One region of the Roseateles sp. GW821-FHT02E12 genome, then DNA from elsewhere that is predicted to be linked to it. Evidence: predicted binding sites of a transcription regulator. Region 1 holds the regulator's gene; each other region holds the start of a gene.
What was found. Region 1 encodes FNR, which switches genes on or off when oxygen is low (the NO sensors DNR and NnrR bind a similar motif). Its sites were predicted from a motif close to TTGATNNNNATCAA; they were not measured.
Positions count from the first base shown of each region.

Region 2: the regulator FNR is predicted to act here: its motif matches at 2,031-2,044, upstream of AC07V5_RS10510 (DUF2249 domain-containing protein).
Region 3: the regulator FNR is predicted to act here: its motif matches at 2,791-2,804, upstream of cyoA (ubiquinol oxidase subunit II).
Region 4: the regulator FNR is predicted to act here: its motif matches at 3,227-3,240, upstream of AC07V5_RS08330 (OmpW/AlkL family protein).

Region 1 covers NZ_JBWKVK010000002.1:1,181,817-1,186,467, reverse strand. The annotation lists gene AC07V5_RS16200 (urease accessory protein UreH domain-containing protein) at 1-185, opposite strand, end outside; gene hemN (oxygen-independent coproporphyrinogen III oxidase) at 185-1,567, opposite strand; gene fnr (fumarate/nitrate reduction transcriptional regulator Fnr) at 1,699-2,436, shown strand; gene AC07V5_RS16185 (NAD(P)/FAD-dependent oxidoreductase) at 2,501-3,811, shown strand; gene AC07V5_RS16180 (hypothetical protein) at 3,774-4,067, opposite strand; gene AC07V5_RS16175 (hypothetical protein) at 4,064-4,327, opposite strand; gene ccoG (cytochrome c oxidase accessory protein CcoG) at 4,344-4,651, opposite strand, start outside.
Region 2 covers NZ_JBWKVK010000001.1:2,241,091-2,245,741, reverse strand. The annotation lists gene AC07V5_RS10515 (nitric-oxide reductase large subunit) at 1-1,649, opposite strand, end outside; gene AC07V5_RS10510 (DUF2249 domain-containing protein) at 1,684-1,971, opposite strand; partial or broken gene ttcA (tRNA 2-thiocytidine(32) synthetase TtcA) at 2,179-3,057, shown strand; gene AC07V5_RS10500 (DUF4136 domain-containing protein) at 3,119-3,742, shown strand; gene glmU (bifunctional UDP-N-acetylglucosamine diphosphorylase/glucosamine-1-phosphate N-acetyltransferase GlmU) at 3,808-4,651, shown strand, end outside.
Region 3 covers NZ_JBWKVK010000003.1:1,015,573-1,020,223, forward strand. The annotation lists gene AC07V5_RS22535 (SRPBCC family protein) at 1-317, opposite strand, end outside; gene AC07V5_RS22540 (ArsR/SmtB family transcription factor) at 314-658, opposite strand; gene AC07V5_RS22545 (glutathione S-transferase family protein) at 630-1,301, opposite strand; gene AC07V5_RS22550 (MFS transporter) at 1,415-2,746, opposite strand; gene cyoA (ubiquinol oxidase subunit II) at 2,861-3,937, shown strand; gene cyoB (cytochrome o ubiquinol oxidase subunit I) at 3,947-4,651, shown strand, end outside.
Region 4 covers NZ_JBWKVK010000001.1:1,735,549-1,740,199, forward strand. The annotation lists gene AC07V5_RS08320 (amino acid adenylation domain-containing protein) at 1-1,793, shown strand, start outside; gene AC07V5_RS08325 (YqcI/YcgG family protein) at 1,780-2,535, shown strand; gene AC07V5_RS08330 (OmpW/AlkL family protein) at 2,552-3,160, opposite strand; gene metF (methylenetetrahydrofolate reductase [NAD(P)H]) at 3,342-4,175, opposite strand; gene AC07V5_RS08340 (TlyA family RNA methyltransferase) at 4,172-4,651, opposite strand, start outside.

The sequences.
Region 1 (4,651 bases):
GCCTCGGCCGACGCCGCCGCAACCGCGCCACCGGCCGTGTAGCCGAGCAGCCGCCCGGCCAGCAGCTTCATCGGGCGATTGCCGCCGGCCAGCGCACACGGCGCGCTGCACATCGCCGCGCAATGAGGCGTGCCGGCCAGGCCCATCAGCGTGGCCGACGCGATCAAGGCCGCGTCGAGCGACATCAGATGATTTTCGAGAAGCGCTCGCGGCTGGCGTCGGCCTGCAGATAGCGGTCGAAGACCAGGGCGACGGCGCGCACGAAGTACCAGCCCAGTGGCGTGACCTGGATGGCACCGGGCTCCATCGTGATCAGCCCTTGGTCCGCGAGCTGGCGCAGGCGGTCGAACTCGGGCGCGAAATAGGTCGGCACATCGACCAGGTACGACGCGGCGATGGACTCGAACTCCACGCGCCCCTGGCACATCAGCGCCATGATGACGGCGCGGCGCAGCAGGTCGTCGCGCGTCAACGCCAGGCCGCGCTGCACGGGGAGCTGGCGCTGGCGCAGTGCGTCCTCGTACTCGGCCATGGTCTTGGCGTTCTGGGCGTAGGTGGCGCCCACGCGGCTGATGGACGACACGCCCAGGCCGACGAGGTCGCAGTCAGGCTGCGTGGAATAGCCCTGGAAGCCGCGGTGCAGCAGGCCCTGGCGCTTGGCCACGGCCAGCGGGTCGTCCGGCAGCGCGAAATGATCCATGCCGATATAGGTGTAGCCCTCGCTCAGCAGCGCGCTGATGGCGCCGGACAGCATGGCCAGCTTGTCGCCGGCCGGTGGCAGCAGCTCGGCCACGATGCGGCGCTGCGGCTTGAAGCGCTGCGGCAGGTGGGCGTAGGCATACATCGCGATGCGGTCCGGGCGCAGTTCGGCCACCTGCGCGATGGTGCGGGCGAAGCTCGCGGGCGTCTGCAGCGGCAGGCCGTAGATCAGGTCGACATTGGTGGACGCAAAACCCAGCTCGCGCGCAGTGGCCATCAGCGCAGCCACCTGCTCCAGCGGCTGCACGCGGTGCACGGCCTTCTGCACGGCGGCGTCGAAGTCCTGCACGCCGAAGGACAGGCGGTTGAAACCCAGCGCGCGCAAGTGCGCCAGCCGGCCGGCATCCACCGTGCGCGGGTCCACCTCGATGGACAGCTCGGCGCCCGGCAGCAGCTTGAAGCGCTGGCGCAGCGCGTCCATCAGCGAGGTCAGCTCGGCATCGGACAGGAAGGTCGGCGAGCCGCCGCCCAGGTGCAGCTGCGACACCGGCGCCGTGCCGCCCATGGCCTCGGCCACGAGGTCCATCTCGACCTCCAGCGTGGCCAGGTAGGGCGCGGCGCGCTCATGGTGCTTGGTGATGATCTTGTTGCAGGCGCAGTAGTAGCAGAGCTGCTCGCAGAAGGGGATGTGCACGTAGACCGACAGCGGCTGCACCGTGCCGCGCTGGCGCAGCGCCTGCAGATGCTGAGGGCCCTGGTAGGCCTCCACCAGGCGATCGGCCGTGGGATAGGACGTGTAGCGCGGCCCGGCGACGTCGTGGCGGCGCAGCAGATCGGCATCGATGGGGCGGTCGGTGACAGCAGACATGGCGTCACTGTGCCGGCCGAAACAGGCCCCGGCGTTGATCCAGGTCAAGGCCGCAGCGGGTGCCGCCGAGAACAATGCATTTCATGCTGACCACCCTGCCTCGCCCCATGAGCGTGCCGATCACTCCCGACATGCCCGCGCAGCCCGCTGCCGCGGCGCTCGAGCCGCTCAAGGTCGCCTGCGCCAGCTGCAATCTGCGCGAGCTGTGCCTGCCCGTGGGGCTGAGCCCGAGCGACCTGCAGCGCCTGGACGGGCTGGTGGAAAAGCGCCGCAGCGTGCAGCGCGGCGACCACCTGTTCCGCAACGGCGACCGCTTCGATGCGCTGTACGCCGTGCGCACCGGCTTCTTCAAGACCTGCGTGAGCAGCGAGGACGGCCGCGACCAGGTCACCGGCTTCCAGATGGCCGGCGAACTGCTGGGGCTGGACGGCATCAGCAGCGACCACCATCACTGCGACGCCGTCGCGCTGGAGGACTCCTCCGTCTGCGTGATCCAGTACAGCCACCTGGAGGAACTGTCGCGGGAGTTCACGATGCTGCAGCACCAGTTCCACAAGATCATGAGCCGCGAGATCGTGCGCGACCACGGCGTGATGCTGCTGCTGGGCAACATGCGCGCCGAGGAGCGACTCGCGGCCTTCCTGCTGAACCTCACGCAGCGCCTGCAGGCGCGCGGCTTCTCGTCCAGCAGCCTGGTGCTGCGCATGACGCGCGAGGAGATCGGCAGCTACCTCGGCCTCAAGCTCGAAACCGTCAGCCGCACCTTCTCCAAGTTCCAGGAAGACGGCGTGCTGGACGTCAAGCAGCGCCAGATCACCGTGCTCGACCCGCAGGCCCTGCAGCGCCTGATCTCAAACGCCGCCTGCTGAAGCGCCGCCCGCGCGGCTCCAGCATCTTTGCTGCAGCGCAGCAAATGAGGCGTAGCATGGCGCCATGCGTCCCCAAGTCCTCATCATCGGCTGCGGGTTCGGCGGCCTGGAAGCTGCCCGCGCCCTGCGTACCGCCGATGTCGACATCACCGTCGTCGACAAGACCAACCACCACCTCTTCCAGCCCCTGCTCTACCAGGTGGCCACGGCGGGGCTCTCCGCGCCGTCCATCGCGGCGCCTATCCGGCATCTGTTCCGGCGCCAGCCCAATGTGACGACGCTGCTCGGCGAAGTCGTCGCCCTGGACGCCCAGGCGCAGACGGCCACGCTGAAGGACGGCGCCACGCTGCGCTGGAGCCACCTCATCGTCGCCGCCGGCGCCACGCACAGCTATTTCGGCCGCGACGACTGGGCCGCGCACGCGCCCGGGTTGAAGACGCTGCAGGACGCCTTCGAGATCCGCCGCCGCGTGCTGCTGGCCTTCGAAGCCGCCGAGCTCGAGGACGACCCAACCCGGCGCGCGGCGCTGCTGCAGTTCGTCGTCGTGGGCGGCGGGCCCACCGGCGTGGAGCTGGCCGGCACTTTTGCCGAGATCGCGCGCCACACGTTGCCCGGTGAGTTCCGCCGCATCGACCCGCGCCAGGCCCGCGTGCTGCTCGTGGAAGGCGGGCCGCGGGTGCTGCAGTCCATGCCCGAGGCCTTGAGCGAGCGCGCCCGCGAACAGCTGACGGCGCTGGGCGTGGAGGTGAAGCTGAACGCCCGCGTCACCGGCATCGACGCCGAGGGGTTGGACATCACGACCGCCGCTGGCCCGGAGCGCCTGCACAGCCGCTGCGTCGTCTGGGCCGCAGGCGTGGCCGCGTCGCCGCTGGGCCGCGCGCTGGCGGACGCCACCGGCTGCACGCTGGACCGCGCCGGCCGCGTCGTCGTCGAACCCGACTTGAGCCTGAAGGGCTTTGCGAACATCCAGGTCATCGGCGACCTGGCCGCCGCGCAGAGCCATGTGCCGGGCCAGGAACCCCGGCCGGTGCCCGGCGTCTCGCCCGGTGCCAAGCAGATGGGGCGGCAGGCCGCCGCCAACATCCTGCGCCGCCTGCGCGGTGAGGCGACAACGCCCTTCCGCTACAGCGACTACGGCAACCTCGCCACCATCGGCCGCCACAGCGCCGTCGTGGACCTGGGCACGCCGGCCGGGCCGCTGCGCTTCTCGGGCTACGCGGCCTGGCTGTTCTGGCTGTTCGCCCACGTGTACTTCCTGATCGGCTTTCGCAACCGCTTCGTCGTGCTGATGGACTGGGCCTGGGCCTACTGGACGCACGACAGGCACGCCCGCGTGGTTACCGAGGCCATCCCGGCGCGCGACGCGCAGGCTTGACCTCGTCGGCCGGCAGGTTGACGAGCAGCAGCGCCAGGCTGGCGCCCAGCGCGATGACGCCCCAGAAGATCAGGAAGCCGAGCGTGTAGACGGCCTGGGCCGACAGCTCGATGGGTGCTGCGCCGAACCAGCGCAGCTCGCCCGGGTCGACGACGGCGAACACCAGCAGCTCCAGCACGCCGGCCGAGAGGAAGGACGACCAGGCCACCGCCATCGCGAAGCGTGCGATGCGCGAAGGGCCGGCCTGTCCGTTCACCGCTTGACCTCCGGCGTGCCGGTGGCGGCGTGATTGCGGGCGATCAGCGCGGGCACGTCGCCAGACCGGGCGTGCACGTCGGCCGGCTCCACCTCATCGGCCGACTGCTGGGCCTTGGCGCGCAGGTCGAGCGGCGGGTCGGGGTGCTTGATCGCCAGGCCCAGCGTGACGAAGCTCGCGACGACGACGATGGCGGGCCCGCCCGCCACCAGCCACACCATCGGTTCCCGCCAGGCGGCGTTGGAATTCACTGCAGACATGGGGTTCTCCTCGCCGTCAGCGCGGCAGCACGAAGGTGGATTTTTCGACGACGCTCTCACTGGCCGCTCCGTCGATGCCGTCGTCGGCGCGGCTGATGCGGCTGATGCGCCAGTGCATCGGGTGGGCGCCAGGCTTGAGCTGCTGCGCCGCCTCGGGCGGCACGCGCAGCGCCACTGCCACCCAGCGCGCCTCGGCCGGCCCCAGGTTCACGGTGGTGGCCCGGGTGAGCACCAAGCCGGGCAGGCCGTCGGCTTCGATGCGATAACGCTGCGGTGACTCGGTCGCGTTCATGACCTGCAGCCGGTAGACGTTCTCGATCCAGC
Region 2 (4,651 bases), on a different contig from region 1:
ACCGAGCCGACCGCGATGACCGAGGTGGGCGTGCCCGTCCAGTACAGGTGGTGCAGCGTGCCCAGGATGCCGCCGAACAGGAAGACGATGGTCTCGGCAACGATGGCGCGGTTGGCAGAGGCCGCCCGCAGCAGGCCCAGGTTGGTGAAGATCAGCGCGACCACGGCCGTGGCGAAGACCTCGAAGAAGCCCTCCACCCACAGGTGCACCAGCCACCAGCGCCAGTACTCGATCATCGAATAGTGGGTGTGCTGGCCCCAGGTCAGCGAGCTGGCATAGAAGCCGCCGATGCAGGTGGCCGACAGGAAGACCATGGCGATGAGGCCGCGGGTTTCAGAAGGCCGCTTCAGCGCCGGCCACAGTGCGCGGCCCAGCAGGAAGACCCAGAGCAGCAGGCCGACGAAGAGCAGGATCTGCCAGAAGCGGCCCATGCTCGTGAACTCCAGGCCCTGGTTGCCGAACCAGAAGCTGAAGTCGATGCCTCGGTGCTGCAGCGTGCCCAGCCAGCCGGTGATGGTGGAGCCGAGCACGACGACGATGAGCGCCCAGAACAGCGCGTCGACGCCGAGCTTCTGCAGCTTGGGTTCGGCGCCCGACAGCAGCGGCGCGACGTACAGGCCCGTGGCCAGCCAGGCCGTGGCGATCCAGAACACGCCGATCTGCGTGTGGATGGTGCGGGTGACGGTGTACGGCAGGATCTGCGCCAGCGGAATGCCGAAGAAGGCCTGGCCCTCCACCGCGTAGTGCGCGGTGATGGCGCCCATGCCGATCTGCAGCAGCATCAGGCCGATGACGACGAAGAAGTACTTGCGCGTCGCCTTCATCGACGGCGTGGCCTTGGCGCCCAGCAGCGGGTCGGCCTTGGGCACTTGCGCCTCCTCCTCATCGCCGTTCTTGTGCAGCCACAGCATCGCGGCGATACCGGCCAGCAGCAGCACGATGCTGGCCATCGACCACATCGCGGCCGAGGTGCTCATCGTGTTGCCCACCATGGGCTCGTGTGGCCAGTTGCTGGTGTAGGACAGGCCGGTTTCGCCGGGGCGGTCCGTCACCGTCGCCCAGGCCGACCAGAAGAAGAAGGCCGCCAGCGCCTTGCGGTGCTCGGCCTCCGGCAGGGCGCCGGCCGTCATCGCGTACTGGTCGCGCAGCTTTTCCAGCGCAGGGTCGGTGCCGAAGAGGCCTTCGTAGTGCGCGGCGACTTCACGGATGGCCTGGGCGCGGGCGGCGGAGACACGCACGTCGCCGCTGGCGTCGTCGTGGGTGTTGCGGCGCATCTCGTCGCGCAAGCCCTGGTCGACCGCGGCCCGCTGGGCATCGCTGACGGGCAGGCCGCCCTGCTGCTGCTCGGCCAGACGCAGGGCCTTCAGCGCCAACGCTTCGCGGTGCAGCCAGTCTGCCGACCAGTCGGGTGCGACATAGGCGCCATGCCCCCACACCGTGCCGAGCTGCTGGCCGCCGGCAGTCAGCCAGGCTTGCTGGCCCAGCTGGATCTGCTCACCGGTGAACAACACCTCGCCGTCGGCGCTGACCACCCGGGTCGGGATGGGCGGGGCGGAGAGGTAGATCTGCCAGCCCAGGTAGCCCAGGGCACCGAACGACAGGACGAATATCAGGCCCAGCCAACGCCAGAGCCTCGTGGTGGATTTCATGATGCTTCCTTCTCAAATGCTCGCTGTATGCCGCTCAGGTTCCGCCGCAGGCGCCGCAGCAGCGGCCTTCGCTGTGCGCCGCAGGGGCCTTGGCCAGCCGCGTGACCCACAGGTCCGCGTCGACCTGGCTGGCGTCCCAGGTGAACTGCCCCGGCAGGCTCTTGCCGAGCTGCAACAGCAGGGGTTGGGGGTCGGTGTCGTCGATCAACTCCGTCGAATCGCCCGGGCTCAGGCCGCGGAGGACCTCGGCGATGCGCGCCGGCCTGGACTCGCGGGCGGATTCGCGCAGGTCGACTTGGGTGATGCAGGGGCTCGATGTCATGGTTTCTTGAACATGCATTTGTGATGCATGAATCTTAGGAATCCACCCCGCCCGGGGATTTGACGTACATCAAATTGACCGTCGGCAGCAGCCCGGCGGTCATCCGGAAGCCGCCAACCGAGCACATCCCGCGCGGTTTGGGACAATGGCGGGATGTCTGAAGTCCTCGCCCCCATCTCCCCAGCAACGCCCAACGCGGAAGACCTCGCCGCCAAACGGGCCGCGCACGAGATCAACAAGCTCTCCAAGCGCCTGCACCGCCAGGTCGGCCAGGCCGTCACCGACTTCCACATGATTGAAGACGGCGACAAGGTCATGGTGTGCCTGTCGGGCGGCAAGGACAGCTACGCGATGCTGGACATCCTGCTGAACCTGCAGGTGCGCGCGCCGATCAAGTTCAGCCTCGTCGCCGTCAACCTCGACCAGAAGCAGCCCGGCTTCCCGGAAGACGTGCTGCCCAACTACCTGCGTTCGCGCGGCGTGGACTTCCACATCGAGACCCAGGACACCTATTCCATCGTCAAGCGCCTCATCCCCGAGGGCAAGACGACCTGCAGCCTGTGCTCGCGCCTGCGCCGCGGCATCCTGTACCGCGTGGCGGGTGAGCTGGGCGCCACCAAGATCGCGCTTGGCCACCACCGCGACGACATGGTCACGACGCTGTTCCTGAACATGTTCTTCGGCAGCCGCCTGAAGGGCATGCCGGCCAAGCTGGTCAGCGACGACGGCAAGAACGTCGTCATCCGCCCGCTGGCCTACGTGAAGGAACCCGACCTCGTGCGCTGGGCCGAGCACCGCGAGTTCCCGATCATTCCTTGCAACCTCTGCGGCAGCCAGGACAACCTGCAGCGCGTGCAGGTCAAGGCCATGATCAACGAGTGGGAGAAGCGCTACCCCGGCCGCATCGACAACATCTTCACGGCCATGGGCAACATCGTGCCCTCGCACATGATGGACAAGAAGCTGTTCCCGTTCGAGACCATGAAGGCCACCGGCCAGGCCGAGCCGGACGGTGACATCGCCTTCGACGACGACGAAAGCTGCGCGACACCTACGCCGGCTTCGGTCATCACGCTGCAACGCTGATTTACAAAGGGGCAATCTGAGCGGGTCAGAATGGCGGCATCTCGTTGATGGAGGTGCCGTCATGAACCGCCGCCTGATCCTCTCCGCCCTGGCCGCCGCCTCGGTCGCCGCACTCGCCGGCTGCACCGGCCCCTACACGGTCTCCGCTGACGTTTCCAGTTATGGCAGCTGGCCGGCCGACCGCAAGCCCGGCAGCTATGCCTTCGACCGCCTGCCCTCGCAGCAGCAGAGCGAGGAAGCCGCCAAGCGCCAGGCCACGCTGGAAGACGCCGCCAAGGCCGCGCTCGAAAAGGCCGGCTTCAAGCCCGCGGCCGACGCCAAGAGCGCCGACGTGCTCGTCACGCTGGGCGCCCGCGTCACCGCCTACGACCCCGTGCCCTGGGACGACCCGCTGTGGTGGCGCTGGCGCGGCCGCCTGATCTCGCCGCGCTACGGGTACGCGCCCGGCTGGGGTGGCTTTGGCTGGCGCCATGACCCCTTCTTCGACCGCCGCTACGACCGTGCCGTGGCCTTGCTGATGCGCGACCGCGCCAGCGGCGAGGCCCTGTTCGAGACCCACGCCAGCAACGAAGGCATGACCATGGGCAGCGAGGCGGTCATCGCCAATCTGTTCGACGCCGCCCTGGCCGAGTTCCCCAAGGTCAACCCAAAATCGCACCGCGTCGGCGTGCAAGCGGTGCGCTGACCCGGCTGCGCCATGCGCGCCTGACCATAATCGCGACTTCGTTAAAACGCAGTCGCAAGGCAGGCATGGCGCTCAATATCGTGATCATGGCGGCGGGCAAAGGCACCCGCATGAAGTCCGCAACGCCCAAGGTGTTGCACAAGCTCGCCGGCCGCGCGCTGCTGGCCCATGTGCTGAAGAGCTGCGAACCGCTCGCGGCGCAGGCCCGCATCGTCATCACCGGCCATGGCGCCGAGCAGGTCGAAGCCGCAGTTGCGGCTGACGGCATCTCGTTCGTGCGCCAGATGCCCCAGTTGGGCACCGGCCACGCCATCCAGCAGGTCGTGCCCGTGCTGCAGGGCGAAGGCACGACGCTGATCCTGAACGGCGACGTGCCCCTCATCGAGACGACCACGGCCAAGGCCCTCATCGATGCCTGCGCCGGCCACGCCCTCGTGCTGCTGACGGTGGATCTCTTCGACCCCACCGGCTACGGCCGCATCATTCGCGACCCCGACGACGGTGGCGTGCTCGCCATCGTCGAGCACAAGGACGCCACGCCCGAGCAGCGCCTCATCCACGAGGGCTACAGCGGCATGATGGCCGCCCCCACCGGCGCGCTGAAGCGCTGGGTCGGCCAACTGACCAACAACAACGCCCAGGGCGAGTACTACCTGACCGACATCGTCGCGATGGCTGTTGCCGAAGGCCTGCCGGTGCTGGGCATCAAGGCCGGCAGCGAGACCGAGGTACTGGGCGTGAACGACCCCGTGCAACTCGCGCAGCTGGAACGCGCCTTCCAGGCCCAGCAGGCCGAAGACCTGATGCGCGCCGGCGTGCGCCTGGCCGACCCGGCCCGCTTCGACCTGCGCGGCACGCTGACGCATGGCCAGGACGTGGAGATCGACGTGAACTGCGTCTTCGAGGGCC
Region 3 (4,651 bases), on a different contig from region 1:
ACCGTGACGAGCGAGGCGGACAGGGCCTTGCCGTTCGCAGCCATCGAGTACGCGAAGACGATGCGCGCGTTCGTCACGATGTCGAGGAAGACCTTGTCGACGGCGAGCTTCGTCCCGTCCGGCAACTGGCTGCGGTAGATCTCCTGTCCGCCGGGCCGGAAGTCCATGCTGAACTCGGTCGCGTTCATCTCGGCATGGCAGTCGTTCCAGCGCAGCTTGGTCGCCGGGTCGGCCCAGGCGGCGAACACGCGGGCGGCCGAGGCCTTGAAGCGCCGCTCCAGCACGAAGCTGGTATGGGCGGCGGAGGTCGTCGTCATGGCTTGTCCTGTTCCGAGAGAAGAGCGTCGAGGGCGTCGAACTGGCGGTGCCACATCGCCTTGCGCTGGGCCACCCAATCCTCCAAGCCATTGAAGGCATCCGGCGCGATGCGGTAGGTGCGCACGCGGCCGGCCTTGTCCGACTGCACGAGGCCGCCGGCCTCCAGCGCTGCAAGGTGCTTGAGCGCCGAGGGCAGGGCGATGGACAGCGGCTTGGCCAGGTCCGACACCGAGGCAGGCCCGCGGGCGAGCCGGTCGACCATCGCGCGGCGGTTGCCGTCGGCCAGCGCGGCAAACAGCCGGTCCAGCCCTTCAGCCGAGGAAGCGTGCGGGGAGGGCATGGCGCAGCGGGTAGTACTGGAACACGGGGCGCGCCTCGACGATGCAGCGCCAGACCGAGGGGCGGGCCAGCAGGCGCTCGAAATAGGCGCTGAGCCGTGCGTGCTCCGGTGAGAACGGCCGGACCACCGCGGCGTAGAACAGCGCCGGTGCAGCCGCGCAATCGGCCATCGTGAACGCATCGCCCGTTGCCCAGGTGCGCTCGCCCAGGCGGCGTTCGATCAGGTCGTAGGCCATGCCGAGGTTGTCGACCGAGGTAGTCATCGCGCGGGCATCGCGCTCGGTCTCGGGGCGCAGCACCTGGCCGATGTAGCGCTGCATCGGGTCCATCACGTAGAGGTCGAAGACGCGGTCCCAGAGGCGCACTTCCAGCTGCGCGTCGAAGTCATCCGGCAGCAGGCGCACCTGGCCCGGCTGGCGACGGTCGAGGTATTCGATCTGGATCGAGGTTTCCGGCACCACCCGTTCGCCGTCGACCAGCAGCGGGATCTTGGCGGTTGGCCACAGCGCCGCGTAGGCCGCGCGCGCGGCGGGGTCGCCAAGGTTGACAAGCCGTGGCTCGAAAGGCGCGCCGTTCTCGTACAGCGCGATCAGGACCTTCCAGCAGTAGGAAGACAGCGGGTGGTAGTGCAGCGTCAGGGCCATGGTGTCGTCGTTAGTTTCCTGTGCGGCTAAGTATATGGATGCTTTCCGGAAATGGAAACTGTTGCGGCAAGCAAAAGCGGGCCGAAGCCCGCCTTTGACTGGGGCGTGAGTCGTCAGTCTTGAACGACAGCCGCGGCCTGCAGCCGCTTGTTCACCCGCAGCGCCACCAGCGTGCAGAACACGCCGGACAGCAGGTAGGCGCTGAGCGACACGAGGCCGAAGCGCGAGGACAGGAACAGCGCGACGACGGGCGCGAAGGCGGCGCCCAGCAGCCAGGCCATGTCGGCCGTCAGCGCCGCGCCGGTGTAGCGGAAGTGCGGCAGGAAGTTGGACGTCACCGAGCCCGCCGACTGGCCGTAGGACAAGCCCAGCAGCACGAAGCCGATCAGGATGAAGGCCGCCTGGCCGGGCTTGCCGCCGCCGAGCATGAAGGGGGCGAACAGCGCAAACACACCGATGGCGATGGCCATGGAGCCGAGGTAGCTGCGCCGACCGATCTTGTCGGCGATGAGGCCCGACATCGGCATGGCAACGGCCGCGAAGGCTGCGCCCAGCAACTCCATCTTCATGAAGTCCACGATGCCTTCATTGCCATACAGCGCCACCCAGGACAGCGGGAAGACGCTCACCAGGTGGAAGAGGGCATAGCTGGCCAGCGCGGCAAAGGCGCCGATGACGACGTGGTGGCCCTGGGCTGGCAGCAGCTCGCGCAGATAGGCGGGGTCGAGCTCATGCTCTTCCATGCGCTTCTCGTACTCGTGCGTGACGACCAGGCGCAGCCGCGCGAACAACGCGACGACGTTGATCGCGAAGGCCGTGAAGAACGGGAAGCGCCAGCCCCAGGACAGGAAGTCCTTGGCGTCCAGGTTGCCGTAGACGTACAGGAACACGCCCGATGCGACGAAGAAGCCCAGCGGCGCACCCAGCTGCCCCAGCATCGCGTACCAGCCGCGGCGGTGTGGGGGTGCATTCAGTGCCAGCAGCGAGGGCAGGCCGTCCCAGGAGCCGCCAAGCGCCAGGCCCTGGCCGATGCGGGCGAATGCCAGCAGCCAGATGGCTGCACTGCCGGCCTCGGCGTAGCCGGGCAGCAGGCCCATGCCGACCGTGGAGCAGCCGAGCAGGAAGAGGGCGGCTGTCAGCTTGGCCGAGCGGCCGAAATGACGCTGGATGGACATGCCGATCAGCGTGCCGACCGGTCGGACGACGAACGCCAACGCGAAGACCAGGAAGGCGTAGAGCGTGCCGGTCAGGCGGTCGGCGAAGGGGAAGAAGACCTGCGGGAACACCAGCACCGAGGCGATGCCGAACACGAAGAAGTCGAAATACTCGGACGCCCGGCCGATGATGACGCCGACAGCGATGTCGCCGGGTGCCAGTTCCTCGTCGGTGCGGGCCGCCCCGGGGGAGTTTTGGGGGGGCAAAAGGGTACTGCTAGCAAGTGCCATGGCGGGCTTGTCTCCGTGTGTGCCTAGGACAAAATGTCCAATCGTTGATTTGGCTCAATCAACTTACATTCCGTCGTCGCACGCAAGATCGTTAACCCTCGCGCGCCTCTCAGGATGTACCCCAAAAAGAACCTCCTTCGTTGCGTCCCGGTCTTGACGGCCGGCCTGCTCTTGAGCGGCTGCAACGCCGTCGTGATGAAGCCGCACGGCGACATCGCGCAACAGCAGGCGCAACTCATCGTCACGTCGACGCTGCTGATGCTGTTGATCATCGTCCCGGTGATCGCGCTGACGCTGTTCTTTGCATACCGTTACCGCCAGTCCAACACCGAGGCGACCTACTCGCCGGACTGGGATCATTCCACGCGCCTGGAACTGGTCATCTGGGGTGCGCCGCTGCTGATCATCATCGCGCTGGGCGCCATCACCTGGATCAGCACGCACAAGCTCGACCCCTTCCGCCCGCTGGACCGCATCGCCGAGGACAAGCCCCTGGTGGCCGGCGTGAAGCCGCTGGAGGTCTATGCCGTCGCGATGGACTGGAAGTGGCTCTTCATCTACCCCGAGCAGGGTATCGCCACCGTCAACGAACTGGCAGCACCCGTGGACCGCCCCATCCACTTCCGCTTCACGTCCACGACGGTGATGAACACCTTCTACGTGCCTGCGCTGGCCGGCATGATCTACACGATGCCGGGCATGGAGACGCAGCTGCATGCCGTCATCAACAAAGCGGGCGTGTACGACGGCCTGTCGGCCCACTACAGCGGCGCCGGTTTCTCGGACATGCGTTTCAAGTTCCACGGCGTGTCTGACGAAGAGTTCGCGAGCTGGATAGCCAGCAACAAGGCCGGCGGCAACACGCTGACCCGCGCCGACTACCTGAAGCTCGAACAGCCCAGCGCCAAGGAGCCCATCCGCCGCTTCGCCAGCGTGGAGGCCGGCCTGTGGAGCGCCATCGTCGACCGCTGCGTCGACGGCAAGAAGATGTGCTCCAGCCAGATGATGGCCATCGACGCGGCCGGCGGTGCCGGCAAGGGTGGCGTGGCCAGCACGATGCGCAGCACCTGGAGCGACTTCGACGGCGTCAAGCGCGAGCGTCGCGTCGTGGCGGCCCTGTGCACGCCGACCAACCCGCTGGGCCTGCCCATCGAGATCGCCGACGCCTCGACTGCGGCGCAGAAGAACTGAGACCGACCGATGTCCAACCCCGTCGTTGCCCAACACCAGACGCTCGATCAGCTGCACCCCATCCTCGGCCGCCTCGGCTGGGACTCGCTGCCGCTGCACGAGCCCATCCTCATCGCCACCTTCATCGCCGTCGCGCTGGGCGGCGCGCTGGTGTTCGCGCTGATCACCAAGTTCAAGCTCTGGGGCCATCTGTGGCGTGACTGGATCACCAGCATCGACCACAAGAAGATCGGCATCATGTACATCATCCTGGGTGTCGTGATGCTGCTGCGCGGCTTCGCGGACGCGCTGATGATGCGCGCCCACCAGGCCATGGCCTTCGCCGACAACGCCGGCTTCCTGCCGCCGCACCACTACGACCAAGTGTTCACGGCCCACGGCGTCATCATGATCTTCTTCGTCGCGATGCCCTTCGTGACCGGGTTCATGAACTACGTCGTGCCGCTGCAGATCGGCGCGCGCGACGTGGCCTTCCCGTTCTTGAACAACTTCAGCTTCTGGATGACGGCCGGCGGCGCCGTGCTGGTCATGCTGTCGCTGTTTATCGGCGAGTTCGCCAAGACCGGCTGGCTGGCCTACCCGCCGCTGTCGGGCATCCTGGCGAGCCCGGATGTGGGGGTGGACTACTACTTGTGGTCACTGCAGATTGCGGGGGTGGGCACGACGCTGTCGGGCATCAACCTGATCGCCACCATCATCAAGATGCGCGCGCCC
Region 4 (4,651 bases), on a different contig from region 1:
ACTCGGTCGTGCTGCTGCGCGAAGGCGATGCCGGGCCGCTGCCGGCCGACTGCCGCCGCGGTGCGGGCCTGGTGTGCGAGTTCGCCTGTGGCGCCGGTCGCCTGGACGTGAGCCTGCATTTCGACAGCCGCCGCAGCAGCCGCGACGAGGTCGAGCGACTGGGACGCTATTGGGCGCGATTGGCTGCGATGCCGGGGGAGTCGCCCCTGTGCACGACCCTTGAATGGCGGCGCGCCGTGTTCGACTGGAACGACACCGATGCCGACCTGCCTTACGAGCAGACCCTGCACCAGCTGTTCGAGGGACAGGCGCGGCTGACCCCTGCCGCGCCGGCCGTCGTCAGCGACGCTGCCGTGCTCAGCTATGCCGAGCTGGAGCGTCGGGCCGAAGCGCTGGCTGCGCGTTTGCGGGCGTTGGGCGTGCGGCCCGGGGTGCTGGTGCCCGTCATGGCCGAGCGCTCGCTCGCGCTGGTGACGGGCCTGCTGGCGGTGCTGAAGGCGGGCGGTGCCTACGTGCCGCTGGAGCCGAACCTGCCGCCGCTGCAGCAGCAGATGATTCTCGACGACGTCGAGCCGGTGGTGGCTCTGGCACAGGCGCCCTTCGTCGCGGCGTTGGCGGGCCGCGTCCCCGCGGTCGTCGACCTCGACGCCAATGGAGCCGTGCCTGCCGCGGCGGCGCCCGTGGCGGCTTCGCCCACCGACCTGGCCTGCGTCATGTACACCTCGGGCTCCACCGGGCGCCCCAAGGGCACGCTGATCGAGCATCGCTCGCTGGTCAACAACATCCTGTGGCTGCAGAAGCACTGGGCGCTGGCGGCGCACGACCGGCTGCTGCAGAAGACGCCGTTCAGCTTCGACGTGTCGATCAAGGAGTTCTTCTGGCCCCTGGCCTGCGGGGCGGCGCTGGTGCTCGCCGCGCCCGGGCGCCATGTCGACATGGCCTATCTGTGCGGCCTGATCGGCCGCCATGGCGTGACCGTCACGCACTTCGTGCCGTCGCTGCTGCAGCGCTTTCTCGACCTGCCCGAGGCCGCAACCTGCCGCAGCCTGCGGCTGGTCATGTGCGGTGCCGAGGTGCTGAGCCCGCGGCTGGAGCAGCGCTTCTTCGACACGCTCGACGCAACGCTGCTGCATCTCTACGGGCCGACCGAGGCGGCGATCTCCGTGACCGGCTTCGTGTGCGAGCGCGGTGCCACGCCGGGCGCCGCTGTTCCACTGGGTCGGCCGATGGCCAATGTGCAGCTGTACCTGTGCGATGCAGACGGCGCGGTCGTGCCGCCAGGGCTGCCGGGCGAAATCCTGATTGGTGGCGTGGCCGTGGCCCGTGGTTATCTCAAGCAGCCGCAGCTGACGGCTGCGCGGTTCGTGCCAGACCGTTTTCGGCCCGAGCGCGGCGGGCAGCTCTACCGCACCGGCGACCTGGCCCGCTACCGGGAGGACGGCCTGATCGAGTTCCTGGGACGGGCCGACGAGCAATTGAAGATTCGTGGTGTCCGGGTCGAACCGCGCGAGGTCGAGCTGTGGCTGCAGCGCCATCCGGCCGTCGACCGCGCCTTCGTGCTGCCCAGGGCCGACCGCCGAGGCGAGTTGCGCCTGGTGGCCTACCTGGTGCTGGTGCCCGGTGCCGAGGTCGATTGTTCGGCGCTGTACAGCTACTGCGCACAACGTTTGAGCGGCCCCTCGGTGCCGACACTGTTCGTGCCCATCGACAGCCCGCCGTTGTTGCCGCATGGCAAGGTCGACCGGCAGCGGCTGCCCGACCCCGACTGGGAGGCCCAGCATGAAGTCTGTTGATGCCGTGCTCGACTCCACCCTCGCCGCCGTGACGGACCGCGTGATCCTGGGCAGCCAGGCGGGTACGGCGGTCGCGGTGCCGGCCTGGTTTGCAGCCAGCTACCGCAGCTTCATGCAGCGGCTGGCTGACCCGCGCTATCCCTGCTACCTCGGTGCCGCCGCAGCACGCCGCGGCGCGCTTTACTACACCTTCGCCGATGCCGCGACGCGGGCCTTGCTGCCGGCGGGGCTGGACCAGTTCCTGCGCCGGGCCGAGTCGAAGCCGCTCGAACGCCGCAATCTCGCCGTGTTCTTTGCGCCCGACGATCCGGCCTTGACGCATGACGAGTATGGCCAGCGCTTCTGGGCGCTGCTCGAGTTCCTGCATGCCCAGGACACCCGCCCGTGGCCGGCCGATGCCCCAAGCGACCCCGAAGACCCGCGCTGGGAGTTCGCCTTTGGTGGCCACCAGATCTTTTGCTTCTGCGCAGCGCCGAGCTACCGGCGCCGGCGCAGCCGCAACCTGGGGCCGGGGCTGGTTGTGCTGATGCAGCCGCGCCAGGCCTTCTTCGGGCTCGACGCTGGCAGTGACGCCGGCGAGGCCGCCCGCCGGGTGACGCGTGAACGCCTGCAGGCCTGGGACGGTATGGATGCCCACCCCGAGCTGCTGGCCTTCGGCGAGCCGGCCAACCGCGAATGGAAGCAGTACGTGCTGCCCGACGACAACGAGCCGCAGTCGGGGCGCTGCCCCTTCGCTGGCTGACGGCTTGCGCCGTGGTTCAGAAGCGCCAGCCCAGGCCCACGCTGGCCAGCGTCGGGTTGACCTTGAACTTGCCTGCCGACGCGCCGTTGGAATAGACCGTCGTGCCCAGGTTGACCTTCTTCAGGTCGAAGTTCAGATAGGTGCCCTGGGTGATCTCGACGTCAGCGCCCGCCTGCCAGGCCACGCCGAAGCTGTTGTGCTTGATGCTGGGCTTGAGCGCGGCCTGCACGGCGGGGGCGAACTCGACCGACGAGAAGTGGGTGTAGTTCACGCCGGCGCCAACGTAGGGGCGCACGGTGCCGGTCGGGTTGAAGTGGTACTGCAGCGTCAGCGTGGGCGGCAGGTGCTTGAGCGAGCCGATGGCGCTGCCGTTGGAATAGAGGGTCTGCTTCTGCGGATAGGTCAGGATCAGCTCGGCCGCGAGGTTGGGCGCGATGAAGTAGCTGAAGTCGACCTCCGGGAAGGTCTTGTTGTTGATCGACAGACCCAGCCCCGTGCTGTCCTTGTTGGCCGAGTCCAGGCGCAGGGCGCGCACGCGCACCAGCAGCGGGCCTTCGTCGGCCTGGGCCAGCGGGGCGGCCAGCGCGGCAAGGACGGCGACGAGGACGGGAATCTTCTTGAACATGGATGGCTCCTGAGAATGGGGCGGGCCCCGATGGAGTCATTCCACGTCGTGCGTCTTTCGGCGAATTTGATGCAGCGCAACATGGTTGCGCCGCCCTACCCGCGGTGGCGGTGTGGCTTTGTGTTGGGTCAATCTCGCGCGAGATTGCAGGGCATCCGCGCAACGGCGCGGCTGCGGCCGCTCAGCGCCCGAGACCCAGGCGCTTGCAGAGTTCCAGCGTCAACGCGCTCTGGTTGAGCGTGTAGAAGTGGATGCCCGGCGCGCCGCCGTCGATCAGGCGTTCGCACAGGCGGGTGATGACGTCCAGGCCGAAGCCGCGGATGCTGGCGGCGTCGTCCATGAAACCTTCCATCTTCATCTGCACCCAGCGCGGGATGTCGATGCCGTCGCGCTGCGCGAACTGGGCGATGCGGCCGTAGTTGTGGAAGGGCATGATGCCCGGCACGATGGGCTGGGTGACGCCCAGCTTGCGCGCCTCGTCGACGAAGTGGAAATAGGCGTCGGCGTTGAAGAAGAACTGCGTGATCGCGCCGTCGGCGCCGGCGCGCATCTTGTCGGCGAAGTGCTGCATGTCCTTGGCGGCGTAGCGCTGCTGCGGATGCACCTCGGGATAGGCGGCGACCTCGATGTGCCAGTCGGGCCCTTGCGTCTCGCGGATGAAGCTGACCAGCTCCGACGCGTAGCGGAACTCGCCCGCCGTGGCCGTGCCGCTGGGCAGGTCGCCGCGCAGCGCGACGACGCGGTGGATGTTCTGCGCGCGGTAGGTGGCAAGGATCTCGGCGATGTTCTCGCGCGTGGAGCCGACGCAGCTGAGGTGCGGCGCGGCCTCGAAGCCGGCGGCGGCGATGTCCATCACGGCGGACAGCGTCTTGTCGCGTGTGGAGCCGCCGGCGCCGTAGGTGACGCTGAAGTACTGCGGCGACAGCGCGCCCAGTTCCTGCACGACGGTCTTGAGTTTCTCGACGCCGACCGGCGTGTTGGGCGGGAAGAATTCGAACGAAACAGGGGTGCTCATCGGGAGGCCCACAAAAAGAATTCGCGATTGCCATCACCGCCGGTGATGGGGCTGTCGAAATAGTCCAGCACCTTGAGGCCGAGCGCCGTGCAGGCCAGGCGCACGCGGCCTTCCAGGCGGGGGTAATCGGCCTCGTCCTTGACGAGACCGCGCTTGTCCAGCGCCTTCGGGCCCAGCTCGAACTGCGGCTTGATCAGCACCAGCAGGTGGCCGTGCGACTCCAGCCAGGGCAGCAGCTCGGGCAGGCTGCCCACCATGGAGATGAAGCTCAGGTCGCCGACGATGAGCGTGAAGCCGCCCGTCGGCGCATGCGAGCGCAGCCCGGCCAGCTCGCGCACGTGCACGCCTTCCAGCGCCGTCACGCGCGCATCCGCCAGCAGCCGCGGGTGCAGCTGGCTGTGGCCCACGTCGATGCCGACGACATGCCGTGCACCGCGCATCAGCAGGCAGTCGGTGAAGCCGCCGGTGCTCTGGCC